2 regions of the Pseudoxanthomonas sp. 134C1 genome follow, and region 2 is predicted to be linked to the other one. Evidence: riboswitches for the same ligand, from Rfam matches in the RefSeq annotation. Region 2 holds a riboswitch; the other holds the start of a gene.
What was found. A riboswitch is a leader RNA that binds a small molecule or an ion and turns the genes downstream of it on or off. The one in region 2 is predicted to bind glycine.

Region 1: another riboswitch for glycine. It lies ahead of AC3DEZ_RS15055 (trimeric intracellular cation channel family protein); the one in region 2 lies ahead of gcvP (aminomethyl-transferring glycine dehydrogenase).

What each region holds. Positions count from the first base shown of each region.
Region 1 covers NZ_JBYMTH010000008.1:107,642-114,878, reverse strand. Annotated here, with positions in the region: gene AC3DEZ_RS15070 (AsmA family protein) at 1-1,274, opposite strand, end outside; gene scpC (succinyl-CoA:acetate CoA-transferase ScpC) at 1,402-2,916, shown strand; gene AC3DEZ_RS15060 (GNAT family N-acetyltransferase) at 2,980-3,501, opposite strand; glycine riboswitch at 3,557-3,649, shown strand; glycine riboswitch at 3,660-3,751, shown strand; gene AC3DEZ_RS15055 (trimeric intracellular cation channel family protein) at 3,861-4,478, shown strand; gene AC3DEZ_RS15050 (3-deoxy-7-phosphoheptulonate synthase) at 4,594-5,667, opposite strand; gene AC3DEZ_RS15045 (hypothetical protein) at 6,053-6,904, opposite strand; gene AC3DEZ_RS15040 (DUF6616 family protein) at 7,004-7,237, opposite strand, start outside.
Region 2 covers NZ_JBYMTH010000003.1:343,392-350,628, forward strand. Annotated here, with positions in the region: gene AC3DEZ_RS08760 (M2 family metallopeptidase) at 1-86, shown strand, start outside; gene AC3DEZ_RS08765 (hypothetical protein) at 211-1,755, shown strand; gene AC3DEZ_RS08770 (metal-dependent hydrolase) at 1,954-2,493, shown strand; gene AC3DEZ_RS08775 (hypothetical protein) at 2,546-2,974, opposite strand; gene AC3DEZ_RS08780 (multidrug effflux MFS transporter) at 2,996-4,255, opposite strand; gene AC3DEZ_RS08785 (VOC family protein) at 4,252-4,707, opposite strand; glycine riboswitch at 4,875-4,989, shown strand; gene gcvP (aminomethyl-transferring glycine dehydrogenase) at 5,042-7,237, shown strand, end outside.

The DNA of each region.
Region 1 (7,237 bases), on a different contig from region 2:
GCGTGGGCGCGGCCGCGGATGCGGTTGCCCATCACATCGGCGACCGCGTCCACCTCCGGCACGCCGATGCGGCTGCCGGCCGCCAGTTCTCCGTTCACCACCTGCACGTCGGCATCCACGTCGCCGGCGCCATCCAGGCGCAGCCACGGCGTCTGCGGAAACAGACTGGTGATCCAGTGCAGCGAGGAGAAGCGCCAACGCCCGATCACATGCCCGGAGGCACGTGGCAGCAGGGAAGGGAAATCGCCCAGCGGGATTTCACGCCCGCGCAGGCGCAGATCGGCGTCCACCGACATCCGTCCCCCGGCCAGCGGCGGCGCCTTCACCCGCAAGGCGATATCGCGTTGGCCCACCGCCAGCGCGATGCCCAGCGCATCGGCGCGGCTCGCGCCCGCGGCGTCGTGGCCACCCACCGGCATGCTCCATTGCAGGCGGCTGCCGGGCGTGAGCACGCCCCGGGAAAATCCGAGATCGATGTTGGCCTGGCCGCGCCCGGGCACCAGCGCCAGGGTGACGCCACCCGGCACCGGCGTCACGTCCAGGCCACTCGTGGTGCCACGCAGCTTCAGCCGCGCATCGGTCCTGAACAGTTTGCGCACGCCGGGGGCTTCCTCGCGCCGGTGCTTCGCGATCGCGAAGGTGGCCTCCAGTTCCGCGTCGCGCAGCACTTCCTCGCCGTCGCGCACCAGCCGCGCCTTGTGGAAACCCGCCTGCGAAGGCAGCAGCTCCATCGGCCCGCCCCGCAGTTGCTTGACGAAGCCGACGCTCGCGCTGCCTTGACCTTCCAGCCGCAGTCCATCGAACTCGCCGCGGGTCACGCTGTCGCTGGCGATGCGGTCGAAACGCAGCACCCAACCGCCGTCGGCGGGTGGCGGCACCGGCAACTCCTGTTCCGCGCGATGGACGCCGCCGGTCACGCCGTCGGCCTGCACCACCGGCACATGCAGTTCCCGCCGCAGCAGCGGCCACAGCGCGATCTCGCCCCGCACCGCGCGGGCCTGCGCCTGCCAGGCGATGCGTCGCACCTGCCCCTGCAACTTCACCTCGCGCAGGCTGACCTGGCCCGGCCACCAGCTGTGGCCGCCCGCCCAATGCATCTGGAACTTCTCCGGCTTGCGGTTGAGCGTGCGCTCGCCCCAGGCGGTGTTGATCCACAGATTGGCCGCGGCCAGGTACAGCGCATACATCGCCAGCAGGGCCAGGGCCAGCCGCAGCGACCAGCGGCGCGCGGCGTTTCCGCGGGAAGCATTCCCGTGATTCGACGTCCTGTTCATGCGCACAGCATGCCCGAACGCCCGGGCACGGAACATCGCACGCCGTGTATTCCCCGATGGTCCTGGCCCCCTGACCGGGCCCGCGGGCGATAATGCGCGCTTTCCGCTTTCTGGTTCCGCTCCCCGCATGTCCAGCGACCGTATCCGCCATCCGCGCCTGCGCGGGCTCGTTGTCTCCGCCGAAGCCGCCGCCGCGCACATCCAGCCCGGCGAGACCGTGGCCATGAGCGGATTCACCGGGTCGGGCTATCCCAAGGAGGTGCCGCTGGCGCTGGCGAGCCGGATCGATCGCTGGCACGCGGAAGGACGCGGTTTCCAGATCCGCCTGCTGACCGGCGCGTCGACCGCGCCGGAACTGGACGGCGCGCTGGCCAAGGTCGACGGCATCGCCCTGCGCCTGCCGTTCCAGAGCGATCCGGACACGCGCCAGCGCATCAACGCCGGCACGCTGGAATACATCGATGCCCACCTGAGTCATGTCGCCCAGCACACCTGGTTCGGTTTCTACGGGGCGGTCGATACCGCGGTGGTGGAGGTCTCGGCCATCCGCGAGGACGGCGCGCTGGTGCCATCCACATCACTGGGCAACAACAAGACCTGGCTGGACCTGGCCCGCAAGGTGATCGTGGAGGTCAATGACTGGCAGCCCGAAGGCCTGGACGGCATGCATGACATCTACTACGGCACCGCGTTGCCACCGCACCGCAAGCCGATTCCGCTGATCCATCCGGACGATCGCATCGGCGACACCGCGCTGCGCTGCGACCCGGACAAGATCGTCGCGGTGGTGCGTACGCATGGCCCGGATCGGAACAGCCCGTTCAACCCGGCCGACGCGACCAGCGAGCGGATCGCCGCGCATCTCATCGAGTTCCTGCAACACGAGGTGAAGCAGGGCCGGCTGCCACCCAACCTGCTCCCGCTGCAATCCGGCGTTGGCAACATTCCCAACGCCGTGCTGGCCGGCCTGTCGGCCAGCGGCTTCCGCGATCTGACCGCATTCACCGAAGTCATCCAGGACGGCATGCTGGACATGCTGCGCGACGGCGTCCTGCGCAGCGCCTCGTGCACCGGCTTCGCGCTGAGCCCCGAAGCGAACGAGGTGTTCAAGCAGAACATCGGTTTCTACCGCGATCGCATCGTCATGCGCACGCAGGAGATTTCCAACCATCCGGAACTGGTGCGCCGGCTCGGCTGCATCTGCATGAACGGGATGGTGGAAGCGGACCTGTACGGGAACGTCAATTCCACCCACATCATGGGCTCGCGCATCCAGAACGGCATCGGCGGTTCCGGCGACTTCGCCCGCAACGGCTACCTGTCGATCTTCCTCAGCCCCAGCACCGCCAAGGGCGGCGGCATTTCCTCGCTGGTGCCGATGGTCAGCCACGTGGACCACACCGAGCACGATGTCTCGATCATCGTCACCGAGCAGGGCCTGGCGGATCTGCGGGGACTCTCGCCCAAGCAGCGCGCGCGCGTGCTGATCGCGCAGTGCGCGCATCCGGACTACCGCGACCAGCTCACCGACTATTACGAGCGCGCCCTGCACGCCAGCTATGGCCGCCACACCCCGCACCTGTTACCCGAAGCGCTGTCATGGCACCAGCGATGGCTGGAGACGGGCAGCATGAAGGCCTGAGGGAAAATTCCCCTCGGTCCCCCTTCTTCGAAGGGGGAGGCAAAATCATCGTTGTCGAGGGAATCAGTCCCGCGCGGTTTCCGTCGCGTCGAACGCCACGCTGTACGCCACCGCGCCCCGCGGCCAGCTGCCGTCGAAGGTCAGCGCCATGAAGTACTCGGCCGGCGCGCCTTCGTAACGCAGGTCGGCATCGTTCGCGAAGCCGAAGCGCGCGTAGTAACCGGGATCGCCCAGCACCACACAGCCACTAGCGCCGGCCTGGCGCAGCCGGGCCAGGCCGGCCTCGATGAGCGCGGCGCCCACGCCGGCGCCCTGCCTGTCCGGCGCCACCGCCACCGGTCCCAGGCCATACCAGCCCGAAGCGCCGTCTGCGATGCCCACCGGCGAGAACGCCACGTGGCCGATCACCCGACCCTCCTGTTCCGCCAGCAGCGACAAGGTCAGTTCGCCGCGCGCGCGCAAGGCATCGACGATCGCCGCCTCGGTGCCGCTGGCGTGTTCGGCGCCCGTGAACGCCTCCGTGATCAGAAGGCGGATGGCGGGCGGGTCGACGGGGGTTTCGGAGCGCAGTGCGTAGGCGATCATGGCGACGGGTGGGCAAACGGAGCCGGCATTTTCACATCCGGCTCTGCTAAAGTGCGCCCCGGACGCAGGAGAGCGGAGCCGCACGGCTCCCGCCGAAGGCGCAGGCTCCCATAATCGCTCAGGCCCGGTTGCCGTCAGCAACCATCCACTGCGTCCACTAACGCCGATCTGGAGAGAGGTCTTCGATGACCCGCCGAAGGGGCAAGCGGCCCACGCCGCCGAACTCTCAGGCAAAAGGACAGCGGGAGCGGCACCGGATTCCGGTCATGAACTGAGCGTTCCAGCCCACGCGCCTGCGCGCGTGGACCGCGTGCGCGCACGTCGTGCCGGCTCCCGCCACCTCCCGCCGGAACCTTTCCATGCTGCTCTCCCTGATCTACCTCATCGCCATCACCGCCGAAGCCATGACCGGCGCGCTGTCCGCCGGCCGCCGGCGGATGGATCTGTTCGGCGTCGTCATCATCGCCTCGGTCACCGCGCTCGGCGGCGGTTCGCTGCGCGACATCGTGCTGGGCCACTACCCGCTGGGCTGGGTGAAGCACCCCGAGTACCTGGGCTACACCATCGGCGCGGCCATCGTCGCCACCTTCGTCGCACGCTGGATGCACCATCTGCGCCAGGCGTTCCTGTGGCTGGATGCGTTGGGCCTGGTCGCCTTCACCTTGATCGGCTGCGCGATCGCGCGCGAGGCCGGGCATGCACCGATCATCGTGGTGATCGCCGGCATGCTCACCGGCACCTTCGGCGGCGTGCTGCGTGACGTGCTGTGCAATGAGATCCCGCTGGTGTTCCAGAAGGAACTGTATGCCAGCGTGTCTTTGCTGACCGGCGGGGCCTATCTGATCCTGTTGCACGCCGGGGTGAACGAATCCACCGCCACGCTGGGCTGCCTGGGCGGTGGCTTCCTGCTGCGGCTGATGGCGATCCGCTACAACTGGGACGTGCCGAAGTTCGTCTACCGCGATGAAATTCACTAGGCGACGCGGTTCGCGCCGCGCAGGAGCGGCCCCGGGCAGCGCGCCGGCGATCCCGGGAGAGGGGAGCGGATCACCCGCGCGCCGGAGCCACTCCTGCGGCCCCTCATCCTTCCGTCTAGGCCGCCTGTGACACGTTGCGTTCGCGACGGCGGCGCACGGCGGCCGCGAGGCGCTCCAGCACGGCGACCGAACTGTCCCAACCGATGCAGCCATCGGTGATGCTCTGCCCGTAAGCCAGCGTCTGGCCGGACACCAGGTCCTGGCGACCGGCGACCAGATGGCTTTCGATCATCGCGCCGATGATGCGGGTCTCGCCGGCTTCGATCTGCGCGGCGATGTCGTCGATGACCGCCGGCTGGTTCTCCGGGTTCTTGAGGCTGTTGGCGTGACTGGCGTCGATCATCAGGCGCGGTGCCAGGCCCGCCTTCGCCAGTACCTGGCTGGCCGCCTCGACGCTGTCCGCGTCGTAGTTCGGCGCCTTGCCACCGCGCAGGATCACGTGGCAATCCGGGTTGCCGGTGGTGGCGGCGATGGCCGAACGGCCTTCCTTGGTGACGGCCAGGAAATGGTGCGGATGCGAGGCCGCGTTGACCGCGTCGGCGGCGATCTTCACGTTGCCGTCGGTGCCGTTCTTGAAGCCGACCGGACACGACAGGCCGGAGGCGAGTTCACGATGGATCTGGCTCTCGGTGGTGCGTGCGCCGATCGCGCCCCAGGCCACCAGATCGGCGATGTACTGCGGCGAGGTGGTGTCCAGATATTCGCAGCCGGCCGGCAGGCCGAGGCGATTGATGTTGCGCAGCAGTCCGCGCGCCAGGCGCAGGCCTTCGTTGATGCGGAAGCTGCCGTCCAGGCCGGGATCGTTGATCAGGCCCTTCCAGCCGACCGTGGTGCGCGGCTTCTCGAAGTACACCCGCATGACGATTTCCAGTTCGCCGGTGAGCGCGTCGCGCAGCGGGCGCAGGCGCTGCGCGTATTCCATCGCCGCGATCGGGTCGTGGATGGAACAGGGACCGATCACCACCGCCAGGCGGTCATCGCGGCCATGCAGGATCTCGTGCAGCGCCTGCCGGCTGCGGGCGACGGTCTCGGATACGGCTTCATCGCATGGCAGTTCCGCGATCACCTCGGCGGGAGGCGTGAGCGGTTCGAGCTTGCGGATGCGCAGGTCGTCGGTGTGGGGGGCCATCGGGAAATCTCCAGGTTCGGTGTCTGTTTCGATGTCGCCAGCCCTGGAAGCAAAAAAGCCGCCAGGTTCGCTGGCGGCTTTCGGGAATGCGTCTGAACGTTTCGTCAGGGTGAGCGCAGTCCTTCCTCCGCCAGCGGCATCGGAAAGTAGTACCAAAAGTAAAAGCGGGCGCGGGACGCGTTCATTGGGGTGCATTGATAACACAGGTTTGGCCCGACGCAAAATGTTTCATCTGCAAGCACCCGCCTCCCCCTCGTGGGAGCGACATGAGTCGCGAGCTTTTGCCTCCAGAGCCCGCGCCGTTCCTGAAGGCTCGCAACTCATGTCGCTCCTACAGGGGGACCGTGAAGCGGGTCCCGCATCGATGCGCCGGGCGGGTCGGCCTTCAATCTCCGTCCCGGAGCGGGCTGCCGCCTTGCCGCAGCCGGTACTGATAGGCCTCGTTGGTCAACCAGCGCACTTCGGGAGCGCCGTCATCGTCCTCGCTTTCAAAAGCCTCCAGCAGATCAGGGTCAAAAACCTGCCGGGTCGATTCTGATGCCGCATCCTCGATCCGGCAGGCACAGCGCTCCTCCCCATCGACCTGGACGACATTGTGGAAAGCCGCCAGGTATTTCGCCTCCAAACCGCCATGGACATGGACGAATTCGCCCTCCTCCACCAGTGAGATCACCGCCAGGTCGCCTCCCACCACCATTGCGCAATCGTTGCCCGCGTTGAGGTAGGCATGGCGCAGGTGGACATCGCCGCGCACCACCAACGCTCCCGTGCAGATCAGCGTGTCCGCCCGCAAGCTTCCGAGCACGATGAAACCGCCGTAGTCCATGAACGGCGTGATTTCCAGGCAGTCCTCGACGATGAGATCGCCGTCGACGATCAAGCAGTCGTAGTCGTCGTCTTCGGTGGAGGAGAACGCGGCCAGATGCAGATCGCCCAAGTGCCAGTGGATGCGGGTGGGTTCGGGCACTGTGGTGGCCGCTTCCACATTTCGGCTTCCCTCGCGCAGAGTGGCGAGAAGGTGCCCCGCTTGATGGAAGCCGGCTTCTTCCACCTCCCGCAGGCCCGCTTCGAAATCCGCCACGAGATCCGGGTGTTCACGCTGAAATTCGTCCCAACTGAGGTCATCGGTCACTGCATCGATCACTTCCCGGGCCGCGTCTGTGACGCTTCCGGCCGAAGCGGTGATACGGGCCAGGGCTTCATCACGGCCGAGTCGGGGGAGATGATTGATCCGCATACGTGGGTTCCGGGGGGGAGGTACCGTCCACTCTCCCGGCAACGCGGGCCGGACACCATAGGAATCGACCTGGAAGTTCGCGCCCGACTGCATGGGCACCTATGCGGAGGCCAGCGCCTGCAGGTGGGTCGCCAGATCCTCGCCCGCGCCCGCCGCGTTGACAGTGGTGAAATAGCCATGCCAACCGCTGGCGGTGATGCCGTCGATCAGTTGCCGCACCGCCGTCGCGTCGGCGCAGCGCCAGACCGCGAAGTAGTCCGCCAGGACCGCATGCGGCAGCGTGCGGTCGATGCGTCCCATCACCAGCGGTGCGATCGCTTCGGCATCGAACGC
Region 2 (7,237 bases):
AGACCTGCGGCTGGCAGGCGCCGCCGGCCGCCACCACCGCGGCCACGCCGGCCGCACCGGCGGAGCCCGCGAAGAAGCGGGGCTGACATCCCGCTTCGGGAACGCGACAAGGCCGGCGCAAGCCGGCCTTGTCCATTCTGGGGCGCGCGTGGTGCCCGCCGTGATCGCTGATACCATTCCCGGACCATGGACGAAGCCGGGGAATGCGGAATGGGCGAGCAGAAACGCGTGGGTCGGGGTCTGGGTTGGCTGGCATTGGCCTGCGCCATCGGCGCGCCGCCCGCATGGGCCCAGAGCGTATCCGGCGAGACCAGCCGCACGCCGGTTGCCGCCACCGCGCACTGGCGCACGCCCGATTTCAACACCCTGCCGGGCGCGCGCCTGCGCTACCGCGAGATGCCGGTCCAGCGCCTGTTCGAATTGCGGAAACGCAACGCGGCGCGACGGATGAAACCGGTGCAGGTCGGCATGGGACGTCGATTGAACACCGAAGGCGTCACGACGCTCGCCCAGCCGGCGCTGAGCTGGCGGGCATTGGGACAGGGCGCATCGGCCGCTCGCCTGGACATCACCTCGCCCGACGCCCTCGCCGTGCGTGCCGGTCTGGTGGTCGGCGCACTGCATCCGGACGTGGAATTGCGCTTCGCCGGATCCGACCACCCCGACCGGATCGTCGCGGTGGTCAGCGCGCGCGAAGCCCAGCGCCAGGTGGATGGGCAAGGCCTCTACTGGACGCCGAGCACCGATGGCCAGACCCAGCTCATCGAAATCTATCGCCCCGCGCACGTCGTTGCCGCCATGGCGCGCGTCAACGCCCCGCAACTGGCACATCTGCTCGCCAACAGCCGCAGCGACTTCAAGATCCTGGAAAAGATCGGCGAATCCGAGAGCTGCAACATCGATACCGCCTGCCGGGTCGCCGAACTGGGCGATCGTTTCGTCCGGGCGAAGAACGCGGTCGCGCACATGCTGTTCATCAGCAAGGACGAGAACGGCCAGACCGGCAGCTTCATCTGCACCGGCACACTGCTCAACGACACCGCCACCGGTACGCAGACGCCCTACTTCTACTCCGCGCACCACTGCATCAGTGATCAGGGCGTGGCGTCCACCCTCAACACCTTCTGGCGCTACGAGGCCACCAGTTGCAACAGCACCGTTTCGCAGCCGGTCACCCAACTGACAGGGGGCGCCACCTACCTCTACTCCAGCAGCGAAACCGACGCCCTGCTGCTGCGGCTTGCCGAACCGGCGCCGGCGGGTGCCGAATTCAGCGGCTGGGACGCGGCCGCGCTGCCGGCGTCGAGCGCCATCCTCGGCATCCACCATCCGGCCGGCGACGCGAAGAAGGTTTCCAGCGGACAGCAGCTGCCGAGCAGCGATCAGACCCACAACGCGGTGGCCTGGCTGAGCGGCAGCACCCAGGGCGGCAGCAGCGGCTCGGGCCTGTTCACCCTGCACGCCGACGGCTATCGGCTGCGCGGTGGCCTGCATGGCGGTGATGCCACCTGCGCGAACAGCGGTTCGACTTCCAACACGCAGAACCGCGACTGGTACTCGCGCTTCGATGTCGCGTATCCGCACATCCGGCAATGGCTGGCCCCCACCACGCCGATCCTGATGAATGGCGCGCAGCCACGCATTCCGGGCCAGGCCAACGCGGTGTCCACCGGCAGCACGCCGACCGTTCCCCGCATCAAGGCACGCGCCGTCTTCAAACAGCGCGGCGCATTCCGCCGGTATCCATCGCCCTGACCGCAGCGCGGAGCTTGCTCCGCTCCCGTCATCGCGGGCGCGGGCATCGATGAGCCATCACCTGCCATGCGGCGCTCTTCCGGACGTGCGTGACGTCTTCGGCTGAGCAAGCGCCGCTGCACCGGATGCGGGTGGGCTTCACCGTCGCTTCAAACGCAGCGGCCATCCTGTGGACTCGTCCGCAATCGAGCTTCCCGCATGCCCACCGTCTTCGCCCACGCTCTGGTTCCCGTCGCCATCGGTCTCGGTCTGGGGCGCCGGCGTGTTCCCGCGCGATTGCTGATCGCGGGCACCGTGGCGGCGATGCTGCCGGATGCGGACGTGGTCGCCTTCAAGTTCGGTATCGCCTATGCGGATGCATGGGGACATCGCGGCGCCAGTCATTCCATCGTATCCGCGCTGGCGCTGGGCGCATTGGCCGCGATCTGCCGTCGCCCCTTGCGCACGACCGCCTGGACGGCCTTCCTGTTCGTCGCCTTCTCGGCGCTCTCGCATCCTTTGCTGGACATGCTGACCAACGGCGGATTGGGCGTGGCCCTGCTGTGGCCGTGGTCGGAGCAGCGCTTCTTCGCGCCGTGGCAGGTGATCGAGGTATCGCCGTTCGCGCACCGGTTCTTCAGCGCGCGCGGCGTGGAAGTGCTGCTCTCGGAAGCGCGCTGGATCGGCGTGCCGGCGCTGCTGTTGATGGCCACGCTCGCCGCACCACGTTGTGCGTGGGAGCGACGTCAGTCGCGATGAAGCATCCGGGGCACCCCAATCGCGACTTCCGTCGCTCACACAAGGAAATCATTCAATGCTGGGTGGGAGTCGCGTCCGGTCCGGTATCGGGTTCCTCGCCGCCAGTGCTCATCTCCGCTTCCAGCTTTTTCTCGAAGTCCTCCAGGCTCATGCCCTGGGCGGCGGCCTCGATGACGGCGGTGTCGCGCAGTTCGTCCGAATAGACCAGCCGCACCGGTTGGCCGTTGGCTTCATGCAGGGCGGCGGCACGCTTGATCATCGCCAGCACTTCGGCGGCGCTGTCGGAACTGCCGGCGATGCGGCCGTCCATGCCCAGCACCCACACGCCGGCCTGGCGCACGATGCCGGCCAGCAGGTCACCCTGCGGATTGCGCAGCTCGGCGTGCGGCTCGATCGCAGGGGCGTTGGCGCGGGCCAGGTTGCGCGCCTTGATCACCTTGCGCTTCTTCGCGTCGCGGCGGGCCTTTGAATTCGTGGACATCGGGGATTCCTTGATTGAAGCTCAGATTTGATCGGTGGGTTCCAGCGCGGCGGGTTCCTTCGGGCAGGCTTCGGCGCGACGGCTCACGTGCGCCTCCCAGCGCCACATCGCCCATCCGCCCAGCGTGAGCACGCCCGCGCCCAGCGCCAGCCACAACCCATGCCGGCTCAACAACGCCGAAATCACGCCGGCGATGATCGTGTTGAGCAGCAGGTTGCTGAAGGCCTGCAACGACGACGCCGCGCCGCGCTGGCGCGGATACATGTCGAGGATGGCCAGGGTGAGAATCGGGAAGATCAGCGCCACGCCGAACGCCGACAGACACATCGGCAACACCGCCCACGGGATGGTGATCGCATCCCCCACCCACGCGTTGTAGGCGATGTTGGCGACCGTCGACACGCCCATGCAGGCGAAACCGATGCGGGTCAGCCGGGTGCCGCTGATGCGGCCGGCCGCGCGCCCGGACACGAATGCGCCCAAGGTCATGCCGCCGATGGTGGGCAGGAACAGCCAGGCGAACTGCTGTTCGTTCAGGCCCAGCCGATCCATCACGAAGATCGGCGCCGAGGCGATGTACAGGAAGATGCCGCCGAAGCTCATCGAGCCGGCCAGCGCCAACCGCTGGAAACGCGGATTCAGCGCGATGGCGAAATAGTCGCGCAGCAGGTGTCTGGGCGAGACCTTCACCCGCACCTCCGGCGGATGGGTCTCCGGCAACCACGCGCCGACCGTCAACAGCAGCAGCAGCGAGAAACCGGCCAGGAACCAGAAGATCACCGGCCACGCGCTCCAGCCCAGGATCCAGCCGCCGATGATCGGCGCGATCGCCGGGGCGATGCCGAAGATCATCGACACCTGGCTCATCAGCCGCTGCGCGTCGTCGCCGTGCAACACGTCGCGGATCACCGCGCGGCCGACGATGAAACCCACACCGGCCGAGAAACCCTGCAAGGCGCGGAACAGCAGCAGCGTGGTCATGTCGCGCGACAGCGCGCAGCCAATCGACGCCAGCAGGAACAGGAACAGTCCGCCCAGGATCACCTTGCGCCGGCCGAACGCATCCGACAGCGGACCGTGCACCAGGCTCATCAGCGCATAGGTCAGCAGGTACACGCTGATGACCTGCTGCATCGCCAGTTTGTCCGCGCCCAGCTGCGCGCCCATCGCGTTGAACGCGGGGAAGACGGTATCGATCGAGAACGGGCCGAACATCGCCAGCCCGCCCAGCAGCAGGGCCAGGCGGCGGTTGGACGGCAGCTTGCGGACGCCAGCGGTCATGGCGCGCTCCCGGCGGCCCGAGGGTCAACCGGCGGCGACGTCGGCGGGCCCTTCAGCTCGACCGTGTTGCCTTCCGGATCCCGCAGATACTGGGACGGGCCCATGCCGTCGGCGCCGTAACGCTCGCCGAACTCGCCCAGGGTCGCCCCGGCCGCTTCCAGGTACGCCGCCAGCGCCTCGCGATCGAACGGTTCCACCCGCAGGCAGAGGTGGTCCACATTGTGGCCTTCGGTCCCCGGCCCCGCCCCGCCCAGCCGGCCCAGCTTGCCGTCCACCGGGATCAGATCTATCAGCGATTCGCCGGCCCGCAGTTGCAGCAGGCCCAGCTCCGGCCGGTCCCGCTCCACCGCGCAGCCCAGCACCCCGCAATAGAAGGCGCGCATGGCCGCCAGGTCGCGGACACGCAGGACCACGTGGTCCAGGCGCAGGAGTCGGAAGGGGGGCGCATTCATGAACAGGGATGGCCGGCGCGGGGGGCCGGACATGGTAAGGCCAACCGGGACGGTGCGGGCGGCCGCAGGCTATAATCCGCGCCGCAAGACCCAGGTGGGAGAAGCGGGGAAACCCGCTGCCGAAGGCGCAAACGCCCGTAATCGCTCAGGCCCGATACCACCCCCGCTGCAAACACTCTGGAGAGATCGGCCACGCGCCGGCGCCGAAGGGGCACGAAGCACTCACCGCGACCTCGTCCGCGGCGCTTCCAAACTCTCAGGCAAAAGGACAGAGGGGCACCCACGTGCGCACTTCGCACGCCCGGCTTCATGCCTTTTCCGGATGCCCCTGCCCATGTCCCAGACTCCGTCCTCGCTTCGCGATCTCGAGCACCACGACGCTTTCATCGCCCGCCACATCGGTCCCAACGACGCCGAAATCGCGCACATGCTGCGCGTGGTCGGCCACGACTCGCTGGAGGCGATGACCAACGCCATCGTGCCGGCCAACATCAAGTCCGCCGCGCCGCTGGCCCTGCCCGAAGCGATGACCGAGGAAGAGGCGCTGGCCAAGATCCGCGCCGTCGCCGACAGGAACCAGGTGTTCAGGAGCTTCATCGGCCAGGGCTACTACGGCACCCACACCCCCAAGGTGATCCTGCGCAACATCCTGGAGAACCCGGCCTGGTACACCGCCTATACCCCGTACCAGGCGGAAATCTCGCAGGGCCGCATGGAAGCGCTGATCAACTTCCAGACCATGATCACCGACCTGACCGGCATGGAAATCGCCAGCGCGTCGCTGCTGGACGAAGCCACCGCCGCCGCCGAGGCGATGACCCTGGCCAAGCGTTCGGCCAAGTCGAAGTCCAATGTGTTCCTGGTCGCCGGCGACACCCATCCGCAGACGATCGAAGTCCTGCAGACCCGCGCCGAACCGCTGGGCCTGACCGTGGAGATCGTCCGTTCCACCGACGCGTTCCATGAAAAGCTCGCCGCCGGCGACTACTTCGGCGTGCTGGTGCAGTACCCCGCGTCCAGCGGCTGGCTGGAGGAATGGGGCCGCGATGCGGAGATCATCCACGGCCACCAGGCGCTGTTCGTCATGGCCACCGATCTGCTGGCGCTGACCCTGCTCAAGACGCCGGGCGAGATGGGCGCCGACATCGTGGTCGGCAACACCCAGCGCTTCGGCGTGCCGTTCGGCTTCGGTGGCCCGCACGCGGCCTTCATGGCCTGCCGCGACGCCTACAAGCGGTCCATGCCGGGCCGCCTGATCGGCGTGTCGGTGGATGCCGCCGGCAATCCCGCCTACCGCCTGACCCTGCAGACCCGCGAGCAGCACATCCGCCGCGAGAAGGCCACCTCCAACATCTGCACCGCGCAGGTGCTGCTGGCGGTGATGGCCTCGATGTACGCGGTCTACCACGGTCCGGAAGGCCTGACCCGCATCGCCAGCCGGGTCGCCCGCCTGACCGCCATCCTCGCCGAAGGCCTGCGCGCGCTCGGTCACGCCACCGTGCACGCCAGCGCGTTCGACACCCTGTGCGTGGATGCCGGCGGCGACAGCGAGGCGATCCTGGCCCGCGCGAAGCAGGCCCGCATCAACCTGCGCGTGCGCGGCAACGGTTCGCTGTGCATCTCGCTGGACGAAACCACCACCCGCGCCGACGTCGAGGCACTGTGGGGCGTGTTCGCCAAGCCCGGTGCCGCCCTGCCCGCCATCGACGCGCTGGACGCCGGCGCGCCGTCGCTGATCCCGGAAGCCCTGCGCCGCACCAGCCCGTTCCTGACCCACCCGGTGTTCAACACCCACCACAGCGAACACGAGCTGCTGCGCTACATGCGTGCGCTGGCGGACAAGGATCTGGCGATGGATCGCACCATGATCCCGCTGGGCAGCTGCACCATGAAGCTCAACGCCACCGCCGAGATGATCCCGGTGACCTGGCCGGAATTCGGCAACCTCCATCCGCTGGCCCCGGCCGATCAGGCCCAGGGCTACAAGGAACTGATCGACGGCCTGGAAGCCATGCTGGTCGAATGCACCGGCTATGACTCGGTCAGCCTGCAGCCGAACTCCGGCGCGCAGGGTGAATACGCCGGCCTGCTGGCCATCCGCGCCTATCACCGCTCGCGTGGCGAAGCCAGGCGCGACATCTGCCTGATCCCCGAATCCGCGCACGGCACCAACCCGGCCAGCGCGCAGATGTGCGGCATGCAGGTCGTGGTCACCAAGTGCGACAGCAACGGCAACGTCGATGTCGAGGACATCCGCCGCGCCGCCGAGAAGTACAGCGATCGCCTGGCCGCGATCATGATGACCTACCCTTCCACCCACGGCGTGTTCGAAGAGGACGTGGTGGAGATCTGCAACATCATCCACCAGCACGGCGGACAGGTGTACACCGACGGCGCCAACATGAATGCACTGGTCGGCGTGGCCAAGCCGGGCAAGTGGGGTTCGGACGTCTCCCACCTCAACCTGCACAAGACCTTCTGCATTCCGCATGGCGGCGGCGGCCCGGGTGTGGGCCCGTGCGCGGTCAAG